One region of the Kitasatospora sp. NPDC048286 genome, then DNA from elsewhere that is predicted to be linked to it. Evidence: riboswitches for the same ligand, from Rfam matches in the RefSeq annotation. Region 1 holds a riboswitch; each other region holds the start of a gene.
What was found. A riboswitch is a leader RNA that binds a small molecule or an ion and turns the genes downstream of it on or off. The one in region 1 is predicted to bind cyclic di-AMP.
Positions count from the first base shown of each region.

Region 2: linked by a shared signal. The riboswitch ahead of ACGF13_RS06070 (NlpC/P60 family protein) and the one ahead of ACGF13_RS18195 (transglycosylase family protein) in region 1 are both predicted to bind cyclic di-AMP.
Region 3: linked by a shared signal. The riboswitch ahead of ACGF13_RS14905 (transglycosylase family protein) and the one ahead of ACGF13_RS18195 (transglycosylase family protein) in region 1 are both predicted to bind cyclic di-AMP.
Region 4: linked by a shared signal. The riboswitch ahead of ACGF13_RS31935 (M23 family metallopeptidase) and the one ahead of ACGF13_RS18195 (transglycosylase family protein) in region 1 are both predicted to bind cyclic di-AMP.

Region 1 is NZ_JBICZE010000006.1:609,596-614,498, reverse strand. It holds partial or broken gene ACGF13_RS18210 (ATP-binding protein) at 1-312, shown strand, start outside; gene ACGF13_RS18205 (DUF397 domain-containing protein) at 761-1,024, opposite strand; gene ACGF13_RS18200 (sirohydrochlorin chelatase) at 1,583-2,542, shown strand; cyclic di-AMP (ydaO/yuaA leader) riboswitch at 3,057-3,218, shown strand; gene ACGF13_RS18195 (transglycosylase family protein) at 3,205-4,509, shown strand; gene ACGF13_RS18190 (hypothetical protein) at 4,784-4,903, shown strand, end outside.
Region 2 is NZ_JBICZE010000002.1:387,627-392,529, reverse strand. It holds gene ACGF13_RS06080 (NYN domain-containing protein) at 1-894, shown strand, start outside; gene ACGF13_RS06075 (NlpC/P60 family protein) at 1,096-2,133, shown strand; cyclic di-AMP (ydaO/yuaA leader) riboswitch at 2,472-2,625, shown strand; gene ACGF13_RS06070 (NlpC/P60 family protein) at 2,636-3,748, shown strand; gene ACGF13_RS06065 (NlpC/P60 family protein) at 3,975-4,903, shown strand, end outside.
Region 3 is NZ_JBICZE010000005.1:526,397-531,299, reverse strand. It holds gene ACGF13_RS14910 (cytochrome P450) at 1-1,230, shown strand, start outside; cyclic di-AMP (ydaO/yuaA leader) riboswitch at 1,451-1,617, shown strand; gene ACGF13_RS14905 (transglycosylase family protein) at 1,623-2,528, shown strand; gene eno (phosphopyruvate hydratase) at 2,869-4,155, shown strand; gene ACGF13_RS14895 (septum formation initiator family protein) at 4,304-4,825, shown strand; partial or broken gene ACGF13_RS14890 (DUF501 domain-containing protein) at 4,797-4,903, shown strand, end outside.
Region 4 is NZ_JBICZE010000015.1:216,201-221,103, reverse strand. It holds gene ACGF13_RS31950 (sensor domain-containing protein) at 1-122, opposite strand, end outside; gene ACGF13_RS31945 (GNAT family N-acetyltransferase) at 236-823, opposite strand; gene ACGF13_RS31940 (hypothetical protein) at 866-1,741, shown strand; gene ACGF13_RS31935 (M23 family metallopeptidase) at 1,802-2,650, opposite strand; cyclic di-AMP (ydaO/yuaA leader) riboswitch at 2,663-2,821, opposite strand; gene ACGF13_RS31930 (YiaA/YiaB family inner membrane protein) at 3,017-3,307, shown strand; gene ACGF13_RS31925 (alpha/beta fold hydrolase) at 3,451-4,278, shown strand; gene ACGF13_RS31920 (TetR/AcrR family transcriptional regulator) at 4,398-4,903, shown strand, end outside.

The DNA of each region.
Region 1 (4,903 bases):
GCCTCGGAACTCGTGACCAACGCGCTCCGGCATGCGATCGGCGCACGGCCCGACCCGTCGGGCGGCGCCCAGGGCGAGTACGACTTTCCCATACAGCCGACCGCGGACGGCCGGCTCCCGATCCGAATAAGCCTCGTGCACCGCGCACCCCAGGTGGTCTGCGCGGTGAGCGATCCGAGCAGCATCGGCCCGGTCGCCCGGGAGGCCGACTTCGTCGCCGAGTCGGGCCGCGGGCTGCACCTGGTGGAGTCGTTCAGCCGCTCCTGGGGCTGGCACCCGCTGGGCAGCGGCAAGGTGGTCTGGGCGATGTTCGAGGCGGAGACGGTCGGCGGCTATCCGCTGGACGGACACCCCGGGCTCGGCGGCCGCTCACCGCTCGACGGGCCCGTCGAGGTCGGCGGACGGCATCGGCGCTCGGCCTAGGACGGGCCGCGCAGGCGGGACGGACCCGTGCACCCGGGACGGACCCTGCCACCCGGGACGGCCCCTGCGCCTGACGGCGTGTGGCCGGTCGCGGGAAGCCCCGGGAGGACCACACTCCGGGCCCTTCCACCAGGCCCCGCCGAGACCTTCCGGTGCCGTCGGCCCGCGAGCGGCCCAGGGCGGCGGGACGGCCGCACGGCTCCTTGGGACGCCGCCGGACGAGGCCTCCGTAGCGGAGGTCGTCCGAAGAAGGGGTCGTCCGGAGCAAGGAAAAGACAAAGGCCGTCGTGGTGTCGGCACCCACGACGGCCCCCCGATGGTGGAGCACGGCGGCCGGTCAGACCGCCAGGTGGTCGAACTCCCCGTCCTTCGCCCCCAGCAGCAGGGCGGCGATCTCGGCCCGGGTGTAGATGAGGGCCGGTCCGTCCGGGAAGCGCGAGTTGCGCATCGCCACGTCGCCGCCCGGCAGGGCCGCGAACTCGACGCAGTTGCCCTGGGAGTTGCTGTGCAGGCTCTTTTGCCAGACCACCCCCTGGAGATCGGCGGCGGCCATCCCGTTGTAGGTGTCGTACGAACCGTGCGTGTCCTGCGAGTCGTGCATAGAAGTCTCCCGAAGAGCTCCGGAGTTGTCGTCCAGCGCGGCGCCCCCGGCACCGCCGAAACGAACGGACCGGCCCCGTACCGGTCCGGCACAACGCCTCACTTGACGCGATGATAGCTGCAGTGCACGTGCATCAGCACGAGACATTGCAGGTGCACGAGGCCTTTTATCCGCAGGCGCGAACTCTTCACGGACCCTTCTCCTGACGGTACGTAAACGGACATAGCCGATGGAATCGCCGAGTTTGCGATAACCGGCCGTGAGCACCTCCCCGCCGAATGTTGATCTTCGAATGCCGGGAGTCGCATGCCCGTGACCCTCAGTCAAACCACCCTCATGCTGTGAGACATCTCACGCGCCCCGGGTGCAACGCCCGCCCCTCGGATCACGTCGAGACAACCACGGGCGACCATGCGGGGGTTGGGCGAAGAATGTCCGGATTGTAGGCAAAGCGCCCGGACCGACGCCGAGGACGCACCGGGTCCGCACGGCGCTCACGTGAATCCCGCACGGCAGCCGACTGCAAGCCTGACGGGCAGATGTCCTACGATCTCCGGCATGAGCACCGCAGCCATCCCGGGCGCGCCACTGCCCGTCCGCACTCCAGGCTCCCGTGCGCGGGGGCGCCACCGTCGTCCCGAGCGCCCCGAGATCCCGGCCGGCGCCCCGGCCCTGGTGCTCGCCGTGCCCGCGACCGCCGGGCCCGAGTCCCGCTCGGTCGTCGAGGAGCTGCTCTCGATCGTCCGCACCGAGCAGAACGGCGTCCAGACCGCGGTCGGCTACCTCCCGGGTGACGGCACCGAGGGCGCGGACGGCGAGGACCGCACCGTGGCCGAGCTGCTGACCCTGGCCGCCGAGGCCGGGCTGCCGATGCCCGTCCTGGTGCCGCTGGTGCCCGGCCCGCACACCTTCCTGACCGAGCTTCACGCGCTCGCCGCCGAGTACGGCGCACCCGTCACCGACCCGCTGGGCCCGCACCCGCTGCTGGCCGAGGCCGTGCACGTCCGGCTGTCCGAGGCCGGGCTGGCCCGGGCCGACCGCGCCCGGCTGTTCGCCATCGCGACCGCCGCGGACGGCGTGGTGCTGACCACCGTCGGCGGCGAGGACGCCGCCGCGGCGGCCGGCATCACCGGCGTGCTGCTGGCCGCCCGACTGGCCGTGCCGGTCGTCGCCGCCGCGCTCGACGTGCCCGGCTCGGTGGCCGCGGCCGTCAACCACCTCAGGGAGACCGGCTCGCAGCGCCCGGCGCTGGCCCCGCTGGTGATCGGCCCGGAGGCGGACTCCGAGCTGCTCGCCACCGCCGCCGAGGAGACCGGCTGCCCGTCGGCCGCGCCGCTGGGCTCGTACCCGTCGGTCGGCCAGCTGATCGCCTCCACGTACCTGGCCGCGCTGCCCACGCCGTCCCCGGAGGACCTGGCGCGGGCCGAGGCGGAGGCGGCGGCCGCCGCCGAGGCCGAGGGGGTCGTGGAGGGTGCTCGCGGCGCCCACGCGGCCGCCGAGGCGCCCGCCGGGCAGTAGTCGACTCCGCGCGCCGCTCGGCGCGCTCCGAAGGGCCCGGAACGGCTTGCGTTCCGGGCCCTTCGCTTTACCCCTCCCACTCCCACCGCCCGAGCGTCGTCCCTCCCGGGTCGCCCCTCCCGTGCCACCCTCCCGCCGGGATGCGGACGACAATGACGCGAAAATGGCGCGGAATGTCCGTTCTGGCGGTATTTGAAACGGAATAGGGAGCGCGGGCCCAGGCGTTCGAATCGTGACCACTCCCCCACCGTCAGGGTGCGCCGACTCCGCGACTCGACGCGCCGTCACGTCAGCCCTGAGGTGAAGCCAGTTGTCGACTTCAGCAACGACATTGCCCGAAAACGATCATTTGCGATCATGGGTGGCAGCAATTTTGGCAGTTCCCACTAAACCGTGATGCACATCACAGTGGTTTGCAGTTTGAACTTGAGTCTGATTAACGTGCTCCCCGTTCGTGACCACACGAACCCGGTTCATCCGCGACGCCGAGTCCTGCCGTCGGATGTCCTGGCAGCGCGAAAACGCACCACGGCAGGAGCGGGGGACCCACAGGTAAGTCGCCCCGGACCGGTCTCCGGAACGGTCCAGGGCTAGGGGTGAAGCCGCGCCCACCAGCGCGGCCGGGCAACTCCAGCCCGAATCCGACAGCTCACCTCGCAGGCGTGGGAGAGGACTCCGTCTTCATGCTGCCCACCAACGGCACCAGCCTGCCCAGCCGCACCCGCCGCGTGATCGCCGCCCTCGGCGTCGCGGGCGTCGGCCTCACCGTCCCCTGCCTCACCTCGGGCACCGCCTCGGCCGCCTCCGTCGCCACCTGGGACAAGGTCGCCCAGTGCGAGAGCGGCGGCAACTGGAGCATCAACACCGGCAACGGCTTCTACGGCGGCCTCCAGTTCACCTCCAGCACCTGGTCCGCCTTCGGCGGCACCGCCTACGCGGCGCGCGCCGACCTGGCCACCAAGGACCAGCAGATCGCGATCGCCGAGAAGGTCCTCGCCTCGCAGGGCCCGGGTGCCTGGCCCGTCTGCTCCGTCAAGGCCGGCCTGACCAAGGGCGGCACCCCGGCCGCCGTCGACACCTCGGCGGGCTCGACCACGGGCTCGACCGCTTCCAAGCCCGCCGCGCCCGTCCAGAGCGCCAAGCCGGCCGCTCCGGCCGCGAAGCCCCAGGCCCCCGCCACGAAGCCCGCCGCGCCCGCCCAGGACGGCGCGCAGGCCACCGCCGGCTCCACCGCCTCCGGCAACCGAGGCGACTGGGTCCAGAAGCGTCAGCAGCAGGCCCAGGGCGGCGACTACACCGTGGTCGAGGGCGACTGGCTGTCCTCGATCGCCGACCAGCACAACGTGCAGGGCGGCTGGCAGCGGCTGTACGAGCTCAACCGCGGCACCCTGACCGAGGGCCCGGACACCATCTACCCGGGCCAGCAGCTGTCCTTCGGCGGTGCGAACGGCTCGGACTCCACCGGGTCGGACCGCTCCCAGAAGTCCGGCCAGTCCGCGAACGGCGGTGCCGTGAACGCCCAGCCGACCGCGCAGACCCCGGCCCCGGCCGCCAAGCCGGCCACCAAGCCCGCGCCGCAGGCCCAGACCCAGGCTCCGGCCGCCACCGGCAGCATGGCCGCCGCGGTCGCCTTCGCCGAGTCGAAGGTCGGTCAGGCGTACGTCTACGGCGGCACCGGCAACGGCGGCTGGGACTGCTCCGGCCTGACCCAGGCCGCGCTGCGCGCCGCGGGCGTCTCCGTCCCGCGCGTCGCCGCCGACCAGGCCGCCGCCAGCACCCACGTCTCGCTGGACAGCCTCCAGCCGGGCGACCTGCTGTTCTGGTCCAACAACGGCAAGGACTCCGGCGTCTACCACGTCGCGATCTACGTCGGCAACGGCAAGTACGTCGAGGCCGCCAACCCGAGCTCGGGCGTCCGCGAGCAGAGCATCGCCAACTGGGCCCCGGACTTCGCCGGCCGGGTCTGAGTACGGCGCGCAGTCGGACAGCCGACGGGCTTCAGCTGACAGGTAACAGGTAACAGGTAACAGGTAACAGGTAACAGGTAACAGGTAACAGATTTCATCATCTGTCAGCTGTCGCCCGAACGCTGACCACCCACGCCCCCGGGGAGAGTCTGGTCGCTCCCCCCGGGGGTTCCGGCGTACCTCCGGCCGTATCCCCGTGGTGGATCCCCGCTCCAACGGGCATGCTGCTGCTCTGCACCCGAGGACACCCGAGGACACCCGAGGAGGAGTCCACATGGCCCAGGTCACCGTCACCCTCGACGCGAACCTCGCGATCGACGTGATGATGCTCTCCGGCACCAAGAACCCCCAGGACGCCGTCGAACTGGTCCTGCGCGACTACCTGGCCCGCGGC
Region 2 (4,903 bases), on a different contig from region 1:
CTGCAGGCCGAGCTGGCCGAGGTGCGGGCCGCCGCCCGGGCGGACCTGGACCGGCAGCGGGCCGAGTCCGACGGTGTCCGCAAGGAGGCCGAGTCGCTGCGCAAGAAGGTGCGGTCGCTGGAGAGCGACACCCGCCGGGCGCAGGCCGAGACCCGCCGGGTGAGCGGTGAGCTGGAGGCCCTGAAGGCGCAGGCCGCGGCCGAGCGCGGCGCTGCCGAGACCGAGGCGCGCAGGCTCCGGCACCGGCTCTCCGAACTGGAGACCGCGGCCGAGCAGGGCCGCCGGTCGGCCCGCGAGGGGCGCAGCGTCGAGGACATGCGGCTGCGGCTGCTGCTGGACACCGTGCTGCAGTCGGCCCAGGGTCTGCAGCGGGAGCTGGCGCTGCCGGTCTCCCAGATCCGCCCGGCGGACCTGGTGGAGGCGGTGGTGCCGGGGGCGGCCTCGCCGCACGACGTGGCCCGGCGCGGGCTGGCCGAGGACGATCCGGCGCTGCTGGACCAGCTGCTGGCGATCCCCCAGGTGCACCTGGTGGTGGACGGCTACAACGTGACCAAGACCGGCTATCCGGCGCTGCCGCTGGAGCAGCAGCGGATCCGGCTGCTGGGCGGGCTGGCGATGCTGGCCCAGCGCACCCAGGCGGAGGTCACCTGCGTGTTCGACGGGCAGGATCTGGACGTCCCGGTGATCATGGCGCCACCGCGCGGGGTCCGGGTGCGGTTCAGTCGGACCGGGGAGACGGCCGACGAGCTGATCCGCCGTCTGGTGCGGGCCGAGCCGCAGGGTCGTCCGGTGGTGGTGGTGTCCACCGACCGGGAGGTCGCGGAGGGCGTGCGGAAGGCGGGCGCGCGCCCCGTGGCGTCGGTGCTGCTGTTGAACCGGCTGGCCCGGCCCTGACCTCGGCCGATTCCGTGTGATTCCTGGTCAGGGGTGGTCCCGGGGCTTTGTGAGGGGGCTGTGGAGTCAGTGTGGGGTGGCCGAGTTCATGCCATCGGGGGAGTGGCAAAACGGATAGATCTTCACTAGGGTCTGGCGTCAAACCTATTTTCGGGAATCTCATCCCATCAGGTGAGTCCGCTGGAAGAAGGAGCCGGTCCCTTGGCCTCCCACCGCCGTCCCAAGCAGCCGAGCCGCGCGCGGATCTCCGTGCTCACCGCTGCCGCTGCGACCGCGGTCGCCCTCTCCGCCCAGGTGGCCGCGCACGCCGCGCCGCAGCCGAACAAGGCGGACGTCAAGGCGCAGATCGACCAGCTCCAGGAGGAGCAGGAGCAGGCGGCGGAGAAGTACAACGGCGCCAAGGAGCGGGCCGACCAGCTGCGCAAGCAGGCCGACCAGCTGCAGGACCAGGTGGCCCGCAGCCAGGAGCAGATGACCCAGCTCCAGGGCGGCCTGGCCGAGGTGGCGGGGGATCAGTACCGCTCCGGCGGCATCGACCCGTCCGTCCAGCTGATGCTCTCCTCCGACCCGTCCGGTTACCTGGAGAAGGCCTCGACCGTCCAGCAGGCCAGCACCAGCCAGGCCGAGGCGCTCAAGGGGCTGCTGGAGCAGCAGCGCCGGCTGGACCAGGAGAAGGCCGAGGCGGCCGCCGTGCTCGCCTCGCTGGACACCACCACCAAGGACCTCAACCAGGCCAAGGCGGACGTCAACACCAAGCTGAAGGCCGCCCAGGACCTGCTGAACTCGCTCAGCGCCGCCGACCGCGCCGCGCTGAAGGCCCAGCAGGCGCAGGACGACCGCGCCTCGCGCGGCAGCGAGCGGGTCGACCTCGGCAGCCTGCCGCCGGCCAGCGGCTACGCGGCCGTGGCGATGGCCAAGGCGATGAGCAAGCAGGGCTCGCCGTACGTGTGGGGCGCCACCGGCTCGACCACCTTCGACTGCTCGGGCCTGATGGTCTGGTCGTACGGGCAGGCGGGCGTCTCGCTGCCGCGCACCTCGCAGGAGCAGGGCCACTACGGCACCCGGGTGCCCTCGCTGGACCAGGCCCAGCCCGGCGACCTGGTGATCTACGGCTCCGACATGCACCACGTCGGGATGTACATCGGCAACGGCATGGTGGTCCACGCGCCGCACACCGGTGACGTGGTGAAGGTGATGAAGGCCGACGCGATGCCGATCAACACCATCCGCCGGGTCTGACGGCCCGACACGCCCGCGGGGCTCCTCGGGGGCCTGTGAAAAGCGCCACCCTCGCCGTGGGGGTGGCGTTCGGCTTTCCCGCCCTTTCCTGACCACATGCTGAGAACCGATCAGCCTTGTGTGTGCCTGTGGTCACCATCGGTCATTTTCACAAAAGAACTTGGGTAATCTTCTGTCTTTTTTCTGACAAGGATTTGAACGGATCACGGTTCAGTTACTAGGGTCATGCTCCGAACCACCGCACTGTCGATCGCCCAGCCAGGGTGGCGGCGGTGGTTACCGCCGAGTTCGCGAGGCAGCGGGGCAGGTCGAAGCGACTGCCCGACAGGGGAGCCCAGTATTCGGGGGCGCTGCGGAGCGGAGCCGGGGAACCACGTTCCTCCGGGGTGAATCGGCGCCAGGTCGGCCGGTGGAACGGCCGTGAGGCGTCGTAGGGCATGCTTCCGGCCCGAACCCGTCAGCTCACCCGGTAGGCGGATGTAGGAAGAAGGAGTCCGCCTTCGTGGCGTCCCATCGTCGTCCCAAGCCCGCCGGTCGCGCCCGCGTCTCGATCCTGACGGGTGTCGCCGCGGCGGCCGTCGTCCTCTCCGCGCAGGGTGCCCACGCGGACCCGCAGCCGACCAAGGAACAGGTCAAGGGGCAGGTCGACCAGCTCAACGAGCAGGCCGAGGTCGCGACCGAGAACTACAACGCCGCCCAGGCCAAGCAGCAGGAGCTGGAGAAGCAGGTCTCCGGCCTGCAGGACCAGGTGGCCCGTCAGCAGGCCCAGGTCACCGAGCTCCAGGGCGGCCTCGCCGAGATCGCCGGCGAGCAGTACCGCAACGGGGGCATATCCCCGACCGTCCAGCTGATGTTCTCCTCCAGCCCGGACAACTTCCTCAGCCAGGCCGGCACGCTGAACCAGGCCGGCAGCACCCAGAAGGGTCAGCTGAAGGAGCTCCAGGAGCAGCAGCGCAAGCTCGACCAGGACCGCAACGAGGCCCAGGGCAAGCTCGCCGAGCTGGAGTCGACCACCCAGCAGCTGAAGGCCTCCAAGGACGAGGTCCAGGGCAAGCTGAAGGCGGCCCAGGACCTGCTCAACACCCTGACCGAGCAGGACCGCCAGGCGCTGCGCCAGGCCGAGGAGAAGGCCGCGGCCGACGCCAAGGCCAAGGCCGACGCCGCCCAGGCGCAGCAGCAGGCCGACCGCGCCTCGCGCGACAACAGCCGCGGCAACCTGGCGACCGGCTCGACCGCCGCTCCGGTGAAGGTGGCCGCGGGCAGCTCGCGCGGTGCCGCCGCCCTCTCGTACGCCGCGTCCAAGGTCGGCAGCCCGTACGTCTGGGGCGCCACCGGCCCGGGCTCCTTCGACTGCTCCGGCCTGATGGTCTGGGCGTTCAACCAGGCCGGGGTGTCGCTGCCGCGCACCTCGCAGGCGCAGGCCGGGGCCGGCACCCGGATCGGCTCGGACATCTCCCAGGCCCAGCCCGGCGACCTGCTGATCTTCTACAGCGACGCCCACCACGTCGGCATCTACGCCGGCAACGGCCAGGTGCTGCACGCTCCCAAGCCGGGTGCGTCGGTGCGCTACGAGGCGGTCGGCAACATGCCGCTGGCCTCCATCGTGCGGGTCTGATCCCCGCTCGGACGCCTCCGGGCCCGGCCTTCCCCAGGGAAGGCCGGGCCTGCGGCTTTTCCGGCGGATCGAGCTGATGTCCGATTAGGGGTCGAATATTCGGGTTGGGAGGGGTTTGGACTCGCTTGCCCGGACTCGCTAACGTCTGCCACCGGACTCCCGCTCGACGGCCGCCCGTCCCGGTGCGGCGGCGGGGCCGCGCCGCAGGATTGGAGCCGCTGCCGCCATGCCCGTGCACCGCCGTTCCCAACTGCTCACCCGGGCGCTGGTGCTGACCGCGGCCGCCGCCACCGCGCTGGGCGTGGCCGCCGGAGGCCGCGCCCAGGCCGCGCCGGACAGCCCGGACCCGGGCGACCGTCAGGACGTCAGGACGCAGGTCGAGCAGCTGTACGACGAGGCCGAGCAGGCCTCCGAGAAGGCCAACGCGGCGCAGGAGGCCCAGCGGCGGCTCCAGGGCGAGACCACGATCCTCCAGGGCGAGATCGCCATCGCCCAGGACCAGCTCAACGAGCTGCGCGGCGACCTGGCGACGGTGGCCGGGGCCGAGTACCGCGGCGGCGGGATGGCCCAGACCGCCCAGCTGTTCCTCTCGCCCGACCCGGAGGGCTACCTGGTCCGCGCCCGCACCCTGGGCCAGGCCGCCGCGCGCCAGCAGGAGACCCTGCACGAGCTGGTCACCCGGCAGCGCCGGCTCGACCAGCGCCGCACCGAGGCGGCCGGCAAGCTCGCCGAACTGGACCAGACCCGCCGCACGCTCGCCGACACCAAGCAGCAGATCCAGCAGCGGCTCGCCGGGGCGCAGAAGCTGCTGAACGGTCTGGGTGCCGCCGAGCGGGCCCGGATGACGGCCCAGGACGCCCGGGACGCCGAGCAGCGCGCCACCCGGGGCACCGACCGGCTGGACCTCGGCACCGCCCCGCCCGCCTCCGAGCGCGGGGCGGCCGCGCTGGCCGCTGCGGTGCGGATGATCGGCTCCCCGTACGTCTACGGGGCCACCGGACCGCACGCCTTCGACTGCTCCGGTCTGATGTACTACAGCTGGCGGCAGGCCGGAGTGACCCTGCCACGCACCTCGCAGGCCCAGGCGTACGCCGGGCAGCGGATCAGCCTGTCCGAAGCGCGACCGGGAGACCTGGTGATCTTCTACCGGGACAT
Region 3 (4,903 bases), on a different contig from region 1:
GCCCCGGTGCACCGCACCACCCTGCCGAGCGGGGTGGAGGCCTGGCTGGTGACCAGGTACGCCGACGCCCGGCAGGCGCTCGCGGACAGCCGGCTGTCGAAGAACCCGGCGCACCACAGCGAGCAGGCGCACCGCACCGGCCGGGTGGGCATCCCGGGGGAGCGGCAGGCGGACCTGATGACCCACCTGCTGAACATCGACCCGCCGGACCACACCCGGCTGCGCCGCCTGGTGTCGAAGGCGTTCACGCCGCGCCGGGTGGCCGAGTTCGAGCCGCGGGTGCAGCAGCTCACCGACCGGCTGATCGACGGCTTCGCGCAGCGCGGCTCGGCGGACCTGATCCACGAGTTCGCCTTCCCGCTCCCCATCTACGCGATCTGCGACATGCTCGGGGTGCCGGCCGAGGACCAGGACGACTTCCGCGACTGGGCCGGGATGATGCTGCGACACACGAAGCCGGGGCAAGGCGGCGGCCAGCGCGGCGGCGTGGGGCGGGCGGTGAAGCGGATGCGGGCGTACCTGCTGGAGCTGATCCACCGCAAGCGCGCGGACCTCGGGGACGACCTGATCTCCGGTCTGATCCGGGCCAGTGACCACGGTGAGCACCTGACGGAGAACGAGGCCGCGGCGATGGCCTTCATCCTCCTGTTCGCGGGCTTCGAGACGACCGTGAACCTGATCGGCAACGGCACGTACGCGCTGCTGCGCAACCCGGACCAGCGCCGGCTGCTGCAGGAGTCGGTGGCGCGCGGGGAGAGCGCGCTGCTGGAGACCGGGATCGAGGAACTCCTGCGCTACGACGGGCCGGTGGAGCTGGCGACCTGGCGGTTCGCGACCCGTCCGCTGACCATCGGCGGGGTGGACATCCCGGTCGGCGACCCGGTGCTGGTGGTGCTGGCCGCGGCGGACCGCGACCCGGCCCGGTTCGCCGCCGAGAACACCCTGGACCTGGCCCGTGCGGACAATCCCCACCTGGGCTTCGGGCACGGCATCCACTACTGCATCGGCGCTCCGCTCGCCCGGTTGGAGGGGCGTGCGGCGCTGGCCTCGCTGCTTTCCCGGCTGCCCGATCTGCGGCTCGCGGAAAGCCCGGACGCCCTGCGCTGGCGCGGTGGCCTGATCATGCGTGGGCTGCGCGAACTACCGGTGGAATTCAGTCCGGAGGGCCGCTCTCCGCATACCCCTCCGTACACCCCTTCGCAGGCCTCTCCAACGCCTCCGACCTGCTGAGATCACGCTGACGGGACGTCGCCGATCGCCCGCCGACGTGGGTGTGAACACCCATCAATCCGGACATAACACCGCCGTTGGTAGGCGATCGAACACGGGCCGTAATTGTCGTGTGATATCGACGATATGAGCTTGTGATTGTCCTGATGATCTGTCTACTCTCCCTGGAGTTCGCAGCTGCGGACCTCGTGCGCGGAACGCCGAATCCTGCCCGCCGCGCCCGGGAAACCGACCAGACCCTGGGCAGGGGCGGGGGAACCAGGTTTGTTGCCGTCTCCCACGGCTTGGGGTGAAGCCGCCCGAGCGGAATCGTTTCCGCGTACGGCGGCCGGGCCACCTCCCGGTCCGAACCCGACAGCTCACCTCGCAGGCGTGCGGAGAGGGACCTCTTCATGCTGTTCGTTGGAACTGGCCGTCACCGTCGTCGCACCCAAGCCGAGAAGGCCATCGCCGTCGCCGGTGTGGCCGGCGTCGGACTCGCGATGCCGCTCCTCACCGCCACCGGCGCCTCCGCCGCCCCGGCCTCCACCTGGGACGCCGTCGCCCAGTGCGAGAGCGGCGGCAACTGGGGCATCAACACCGGCAACGGCTTCTACGGCGGCCTCCAGTTCACCTCCAGCACCTGGAAGGCGTACGGCGGCACCGCCTACGCGTCGCAGGCCAACCAGGCCAGCAAGGCCCAGCAGATCTCGGTCGCCGAGAAGGTGCTGGCCTCGCAGGGGCCGGGCGCCTGGCCGGTCTGCTCCCAGAAGGCGGGTCTGACCAAGGGCGGCGCCGCGGCCGTGGTCGACACCTCCTCGGACGCCAAGCCGCAGTCCGCCCCCAAGCAGCAGACCCCGAAGCCCGCCGCCAAGCCGGCCGAGAAGCCGGCCGCGCAGCAGCCCGCCGCCCAGAAGCCGGTCCAGAAGCCCGCCGCGCAGCCGGTCCAGCAGGCCGCCCCGCAGCAGCAGGCGCAGCCGCAGACCCCGGGCTTCTCCGGCAAGGCCGGCTGGGACGCCGACGCCAAGGTGTTCTGGTACCAGAACAACGGCGCCTGGTACTGGACCAGCCACCAGAGCGTCTACCAGCAGTACGCCGGCCAGGCCGCCGCCCAGCCGCAGTACGCTCCGCTCGCCGCCCAGCAGGCCCCGCAGGCCGCCGGCCACGACTACACCGTCCGCGCCGGGGACACCCTGTCGACCATCGCCGCCGCCCAGGGCGTGTCCGGCGGCTGGCACGCGCTGTACGACCAGAACCACGCCACCGTCGGCGGCGACCCGAACCTGATCATGCCCGGCCAGGTGCTGCACCTCGGCTGAGCCGTCGCACCGGCCGTCACCCGACGCCGTCGTCGCACCGGCCGTCACCCGACGCCGTCGTCACCCCCGTCGTGACCCGACGCCGGTGCCGCTCCGCCCGCCGTCCGAAGGGGACCGGTCCTACCGGTCCCCTTCGTCCGCATTCGCCCGCTCCGGTGGGACAAGCTGGGACAAGCAGGTGAACTACCGGTGGGTAGTGGGGCCACACGCTGAGACGGGACCGAGGCGGACGTGGCCCCGGGAGCCCGGGCGGTTAGGCTCTGGTCGTAACGACTCCGCAATCGTCCTGCTGACAGCACCCACCGTCAGACCGGACCCTGCTTCCGCAAGGAGATGCCTCGTGCCGTCCATCGATGTCGTCGTAGCCCGTGAGATCCTCGACTCGCGCGGCAACCCCACGGTCGAGGTCGAGGTCGGCCTCGACGACGGCAGCACGGGTCGTGCCGCCGTCCCGTCGGGTGCCTCCACCGGTGCCTTCGAGGCGCTGGAGCTGCGCGACGGCGACAAGAACCGCTACTTCGGCAAGGGCGTCGAGAAGGCCGTCCTGGCCGTCATCGAGCAGATCGGCCCGGAGCTGGTCGGCTACGACGCCACCGAGCAGCGCCTGATCGACCAGGCCATGCTGGACCTGGACGCCACCCCGGACAAGTCCTCGCTCGGCGCCAACGCCATCCTGGGCGTCTCGCTGGCCGTCGCGCACGCCGCCTCCGAGGCCAGCGACCTGCCGCTGTTCCGCTACCTGGGCGGCCCGAACGCGCACGTCCTGCCCGTCCCGATGATGAACATCCTCAACGGTGGGTCGCACGCCGACTCCAACGTCGACATCCAGGAGTTCATGATCGCCCCGATCGGCGCGGAGTCCTTCTCCGAGGCCGTCCGCTGGGGCGTCGAGGTCTACCACACGCTCAAGGGCGTGCTGAAGGAGCGCGGCCTGTCCACCGGTCTGGGCGACGAGGGCGGCTTCGCCCCGAACCTGGACTCCAACCGCGAGGCCCTGGACCTCATCGTCGAGGCCATCCAGAAGGCCGGCTACGTGCCCGGCCGTGACGTCGCGCTGGCCCTGGACGTCGCCTCCTCCGAGTTCTACGAGGACGGCGCCTACCACTTCGAGGGCAAGGAGCTCACCGCCGCCGAGCTCATCGAGTACTACGCCGAGCTGGTCGCCGCCTACCCGCTGGTCTCCATCGAGGACCCGCTGGACGAGTCGGACTGGGACGGCTGGAAGGCCATGACCGAGAAGCTGGGCGACAAGGTCCAGCTGGTCGGCGACGACCTGTTCGTCACCAACCCGGCCCGCCTGGCCCGCGGCATCGAGACCGGCACCGCCAACGCGCTGCTGGTGAAGGTGAACCAGATCGGTTCGCTGACCGAGACCCTGGACGCCGTCGAGCTGGCCCAGCGCAACGGCTACCGCTGCATGATGTCGCACCGCTCCGGCGAGACCGAGGACGTCACCATCGCCGACCTGGCCGTCGCCACCAACTGCGGCCAGATCAAGACCGGTGCCCCGGCCCGCTCCGAGCGCGTCGCCAAGTACAACCAGCTGCTGCGCATCGAGGAGATCCTCGACGACGCCGCCGAGTACGCCGGCCGCGGCGCCTTCCCGCGCTTCCGCTCCGCCGAGTGACCAGCGGATCGGTACGGCGAGCCCGGGGCTGAGCGCTCCGGGCACGGGGGCCGAGTGCTCCCGGTAGCGCACGCCTGACCGGTGCCCCGCCGTTCACCCCGTAGGGTGGACGGCGGGGCACCGTCGCGACCAGGAGGGGATACGGGAGATGGCTGGCTGGAGGATCCCGGGCTTGGCGGCCCGGCCCCGGTTCACGAGCCGGGCGACCGTCCTCGTCCTGGTGCTCTGCTCCCTGGTGGCGATCCTCGCCTACCCGACGCGGCAGTTCATCTCCCAGCGCGCCGAGATCTCCGCCCAGCGGGCGAAGGCCGACCACGCGCGCCAGCAGGTCGAGCAGCTGCGCCGGGAGCGGGCCCGCTGGCAGGACCCGGAGTACGTCAAGGCGCAGGCCCGCGCCCGGCTGCACTACGCGGTGCCGGGGGAGACCCCGTACATCGCGGTGGACCCGGCCGGCCAGGGCTCCGCCCAGCCCTCCTCGTCCGCGGCCGGTGCGGCCTCCGCCCGGAACGCGGCCCCCGGAAGCGCCACCGGCCAGGCGATGGCCGCCAAACCCTGGTACGCCAGCATCTGGGACTCGGTGGACGCCGCCGACACCGCCGCGGCGGCCCCCGCCACCCCCCTTCCCCTCCCACCGTCCCCCGTTGGAGACACCTCCCCCCATGACCACTGAGAACCACCCCACCGTCTCCGACGCCGACGTCGCGGCCATCGCCGCCCAGCTCGGCCGGGTGCCGCGCGGCCTGCGCGG
Region 4 (4,903 bases), on a different contig from region 1:
AACGGCGCCCGCCACAGCGCCGGCCGCCGCGCGGTCCGGCGGGCCCGGGCGGGGCGCTGGTCGTCACCGTGACCGCCCAGGACGTCCCACTCCCGGTCCTCCATGCTGCGGCTGCTGCTCATGCTCCCGGCCCCCGGCCCCTCGTACTGTCGGTCGTTCGTCCCGCTGACGAGGTCCAGTCTGGTGGACGCGCCGACCGGCGGGGATCCGGAGGCCCGGCGGATCCGGGGTGGGGTTAACCCCCCTCCGCCCGGACGGCCGGGCCCGGCCACTCGTCGGCGAGCAGCGAGTAGACGTACGAGTCGGACCAGACGCCGTCCTTGAACCCGTCGTGCCGCAACCGCCCCTCCCGCCGGAAGCCCAGCCCGGTGAGCACCTTGACGGAGGCCGTGTTGTCCACCGCGACCCGGGCGGCCAACCGGTGCAGGTCCAGGAGACCGAAGGCGAGGCCGCAGAGCAGGTCGGTGATCTCGCCCGCGTAGCCGCGGCCCCAGGACTCGCGGGCCAGCACGCACCCGAGCCAGGCGGCGCGGTGCCCTTCGAGGGTGAGCGAGGCCTGCCCGATCGGCGTCGCGTCGTCCGGCTCCTCGGCGTCGGCGAGCCTGGTGACGGCGAGCCGGTAGGTGTCCCGCTCCTCGGCCATCGCCTCCTCCAGGTAGAGCTCGACCTGGTCGGCGCAGTCCTCCCGGTCGCTCGGCCCGAAGGGCAGGTACCGGGTGACCTCCGGGTCGCCGAACAGCGCGTGCAGCGCGTCCACGTCGCCCTCGGTGTGGTGGTACTCGCGGACGGCCAGTCGCGGGCCGGTGAGTCGTACGGGGACCATGGCTGCCGACCCTATCCCCGCCCGGCGGCTACCGTTCGGACTATGAACGACGAAGACCTGCGGCTCGCCCCGCGCACCAAGGCCGCCGACCTGCTCGCCTGGGCGGCCGAGCAGGGCCGCGCGCCGGTGGCCGAGGGGCCGCTGCGCGCGGTGCTGGCGCTGCTGGAGCTGGGCGAGGGCAGGATGCACGACGGCTGGCCCGAACTGACCTCCGACGCGGTGGAGCACCTGCTCCACGAGCGGCTCCACCTGTACGTCCAACCCGCGCCCGAGGAGGACCCGCTCGCCTACGGCGACGCCGTCCGGCTGCTGGTCGACCACCAGCGGGCGGCCCGCCGGCTGAACGCCAAGCGCCAGGAGCGGCTGCACGAGGAGGCCGAGTGGCAGGGCGAGGTCGCGACCGGGCTGCTGCGCCGCGCCGACCTGGTGACCTGGCCCCGGCTGTACGCGCTGCTGCTGCACGCGCACGGGGCGGACGTCACGGACCCGGAGGCGGTGCGGGAGTGGCTGGCCGGCTTCGGGGAGTTCACCGAGGAGGAGCGGCTGGCGGCGTTCGAGGCGCTGGCGTCGGCCGGCTGGCTGGACGAGCCGGACGAGCGGGGCTGGGGCCCGGCCCGGGTGCTCTCGGTGGGCATGGCCACGGACGGCGCGCGTCGGCTGCTGGAGCAGGGCCTGATGCGGCGCAGCTACCGCAACCTGGCGCAGCTGACCGCGCTGGGACGGCCGATGCCGGACGAGCTGACCGGGGACTTCGGGAGGTTCGAGGAGGCGGCGGTGGACGCGGCGCTCGACCTGTTCGGCGACTGGACGGTGCCGGGGCTGCCGCGGCTGCTGGTGACGGAGTTCCCGGAGCTGGCGCCGGAGCCGGGCCCGGAGGAGATCGACGCGTACCTGGCGCAGCTGCCCGTCGAGGAGTGAGACGCGGCGCGGGAGGCCCCCGGCCCGGGGGCCTCCCGCGGGTGCGTCGGTGCGCGGGTGTCAGGGGTTGAGGCCGCGCTGCTGGAGCCAGGGCTCCGGGTCGACCGGGGCGCCGCCGCCGGGGCGGACCTCCATGTGCAGGTGGGGGCCGGTGACGTTGCCGGTCGCGCCGACCTTGCCGATCTGCTGGCCGGCGGCGACGTTGCCGGAGCCCTTGGTGATCGAGGAGAGGTGGCAGTACCAGATCTCGGTGCCGTCGGGCAGGGTCTCGACGATCCGGTAGCCGTACGAGCCGGCCCAGCCGGCCGAGGTGATGGTGCCCTGGCCGAGCGCGTGGACGGGGGTGCCGGTGTCGGCGGCGAAGTCCAGGCCGGTGTGCAGGTTGGCCCAGTAGCGGGCGCTCTGGCCGTAGTGGGCGGAGAGCCGGTAGTCGTCCACCGGGAGGGTGAGGGCGGCGGCCTTGGCCCGCTCGGCCTCCTCGGCGGCGCGCTTGGCCTCGGCCTCCTTGGCGGCGGCCTTGGCCTCCGCCTCCTGGGCGGCCTGCAGCCGGGCGGTCTCCTCGGCGGCGGTGCGCTGGCTGTCGGCCTGGTGCTGGATGCGGGCGGCGAGCGCGAGGCCGGGGTCGGCGGCGAGGGCGACCGGGGTCTCGTCCGGGACCTCGACGGCGGGGGCGGCGGCCGGGGTCGCCGAGGCGAAGCCGGTGGCGCCCAGCGTGGCGGCTACGGCGGTGACGCCGAGCAGCGGGGAGGCCCCGCGGGTCTGACGCGGCATCCGGTGGCGGTTGGTGTCGGCCTCCGCGGCGAACGCCTCCGGGCCGAAGGCCTCGGGGCCGTCCGGGCCGGGGTGGTCGAGGAGCTGGGTACCGGCTGCGGGGCCGGCCGGGTGTGCCGGGGTGTGCGTCGACGCCACGGAGGCGCGCTCCTTTCCTTCCTTCGCGCCTACCGGGTTAGCTGACGGGTTCGGAGCAGGAAGGTCTCCTACGGCCGGGCCGGAGCCCCGCCGATTCACCCCAAGGAACATGGTTCCCCGGCTCCCTGACCTGCCCGGGGGCGGGTCGGCGGGATTAGGCGACGGCGCACGGTGCCGTCTGGGTACGGCGTTGACAACCGCGCTGCGTTATCAAACGTTAATCCTAGGAGGCTCTGATTCCAAGCCATCCGTTTCGGGCCGCCCGATGGCAGGTGAACGGACGTCAACGAACGGCCCCTCACGCACGGCCCCATCTGAGTACCCCTACTCATGTGCGGCCCGGCCGGGCGGCCGCATCCTGACGCCATGAGCGCACCGATGCAGACCCACACCACGGCCGCGTACCACATCCAGGCCATCCTCTCCTTCGCCCTGTCGGGCATCGCCCTCGCCGCCGGGATCGCCTACCTGCCGGTCGGCGGGTGGACCCGGGCCTTCCTCGGGATCGGCCTCCTCTACACCGTCACCTCCGCGTTCACGCTGGCGAAGGTGGTCCGGGACCGGCAGGAGTCCAGCGAGATGGTCACCCGGGTGGACCAGGCCCGGCTGGAGAAGCTGCTCAGCGAGCACGACCCGTTCAAGGTGGAAGGGGTCTGACCGCACCCGTCCGACCACGCCCCCTTCCCCTGGCCCGTTTCCCCCGGCCCGCCGACCGCTTGACGGCTAAGGCTATTAGCCTTAGCTTTATGGCTATCGGCAGTACCGCCGATGCCCCGCACCCGCGGCCCGAGGAGGACCCCGTGAACGGCACCATCACCCCGAGCACCCAGTACCTGACCGTTCCCGGCGGCCGGATCGCCTTCGACGACACCCGGCAGGGCGACGGCACCCCCGTCGTCCTGCTCCCGGGCATGCTCGACAGCCGGGCCGCGTACCGGCACCTGCGCCCGCTGCTGGTCGCCGCCGGCCACCGGGTCGTCACCATGGACCTGCGGGGCTTCGGCGAATCCTCGATCAGCTGGGACGACTACGGCCCGGCCGCCATCGCCGACGACGTCCTCGCCCTGCTCGACCACCTCGGCATCGAGCGCGCCGTCCTCGCCGGCAACTCGTACACCGGGGCGACGGTCGTGAAGGCCGCCGGGGACGCGCCCGAGCGGGTCGCCGGGATCGTCCTGATCGACGCCTTCGTCGAGAGCCCGCCGCCGGGCGCCCTGATGCGCGGCGTCATGGCCCTGATGGGCACCGCCCTCGTCCACTGGCCGGCCTCCTGGGGCTTCTACCTGCGCCGGATGGCCTTCCCCGGCGCCAAGCCCGCCGACTTCGACGCGTACGTGGACGGGCTGGTCGCCGCGCTGCGCACCCCGGGACGGAAGACCGCCACCCGCGGGTACGTCCACGGCGACTCGGCGCCGGTCGGCTGGACGGCCGCGGTGCGGTGCCCGGCGCTGGTGGTCATGGGCGGCAAGGACCCCGACTTCCCGAAGCCGGAGCTCGTCGCCGACCGGCAGGCCGCCGCGCTCGGCGCGCGGAAGGCGATGATCGAGGGGTCCGGGCACTACCCGATGGCCGACAACCCGGCGGCCACCGCGGACGCCCTGCTGTCGTTCCTCGCCGAACTCGGCTGAGCGCCGCCGCCGCCGACCCCTGCCCACCCCTGACCCTGCCCGACCCGCCGACGTCACCGGCACCCGCCCGGCAGCGCCCGACGTCACCCGACTTCGACCCGTACGGAGAGCCCGAGCCCATGCCCCGCGTAGGACTGACCCCCGACCAGGTCGTCGACCACGCCCTCGCCCTCATCGACGAGCAGGGCGCCGAGGCCCTCACCCTGGCCTCCGTCGCCGCCCGGGCCGGGGTCGCCACCCCCTCGCTGTACAAGCACGTCAGCGGCGGCCTCGCCGAACTGCGGCGGCTGATCGCCGTCCGGGTCACCGGGGAACTGGCCGACCGGCTGGCCGAGGCGGCCGTCGGACGCAGCGGGGACGACGCCGTCTCCGCCGTGCTGCGCGCCTACCACGCGTACGCCACCGAGCACCCGCACCGCTACAACGCCCTCCCCCAGGCCCCGCAGCCGGACGACGACCTGGCCCGCGCGGCCGCCCGGCTGGTCGGAGTGATCGTCGCCGTCCTGCGGGAGTACGGCCTCGACGGCTCCGAGGCGATCCACGCCGCCCGCACCGTCCGCTCCCTCGCCCACGGCTTCGCCTCGCTCACCACCGCCGGCGCCTTCCAGCTCGCCGAGGACCTCAC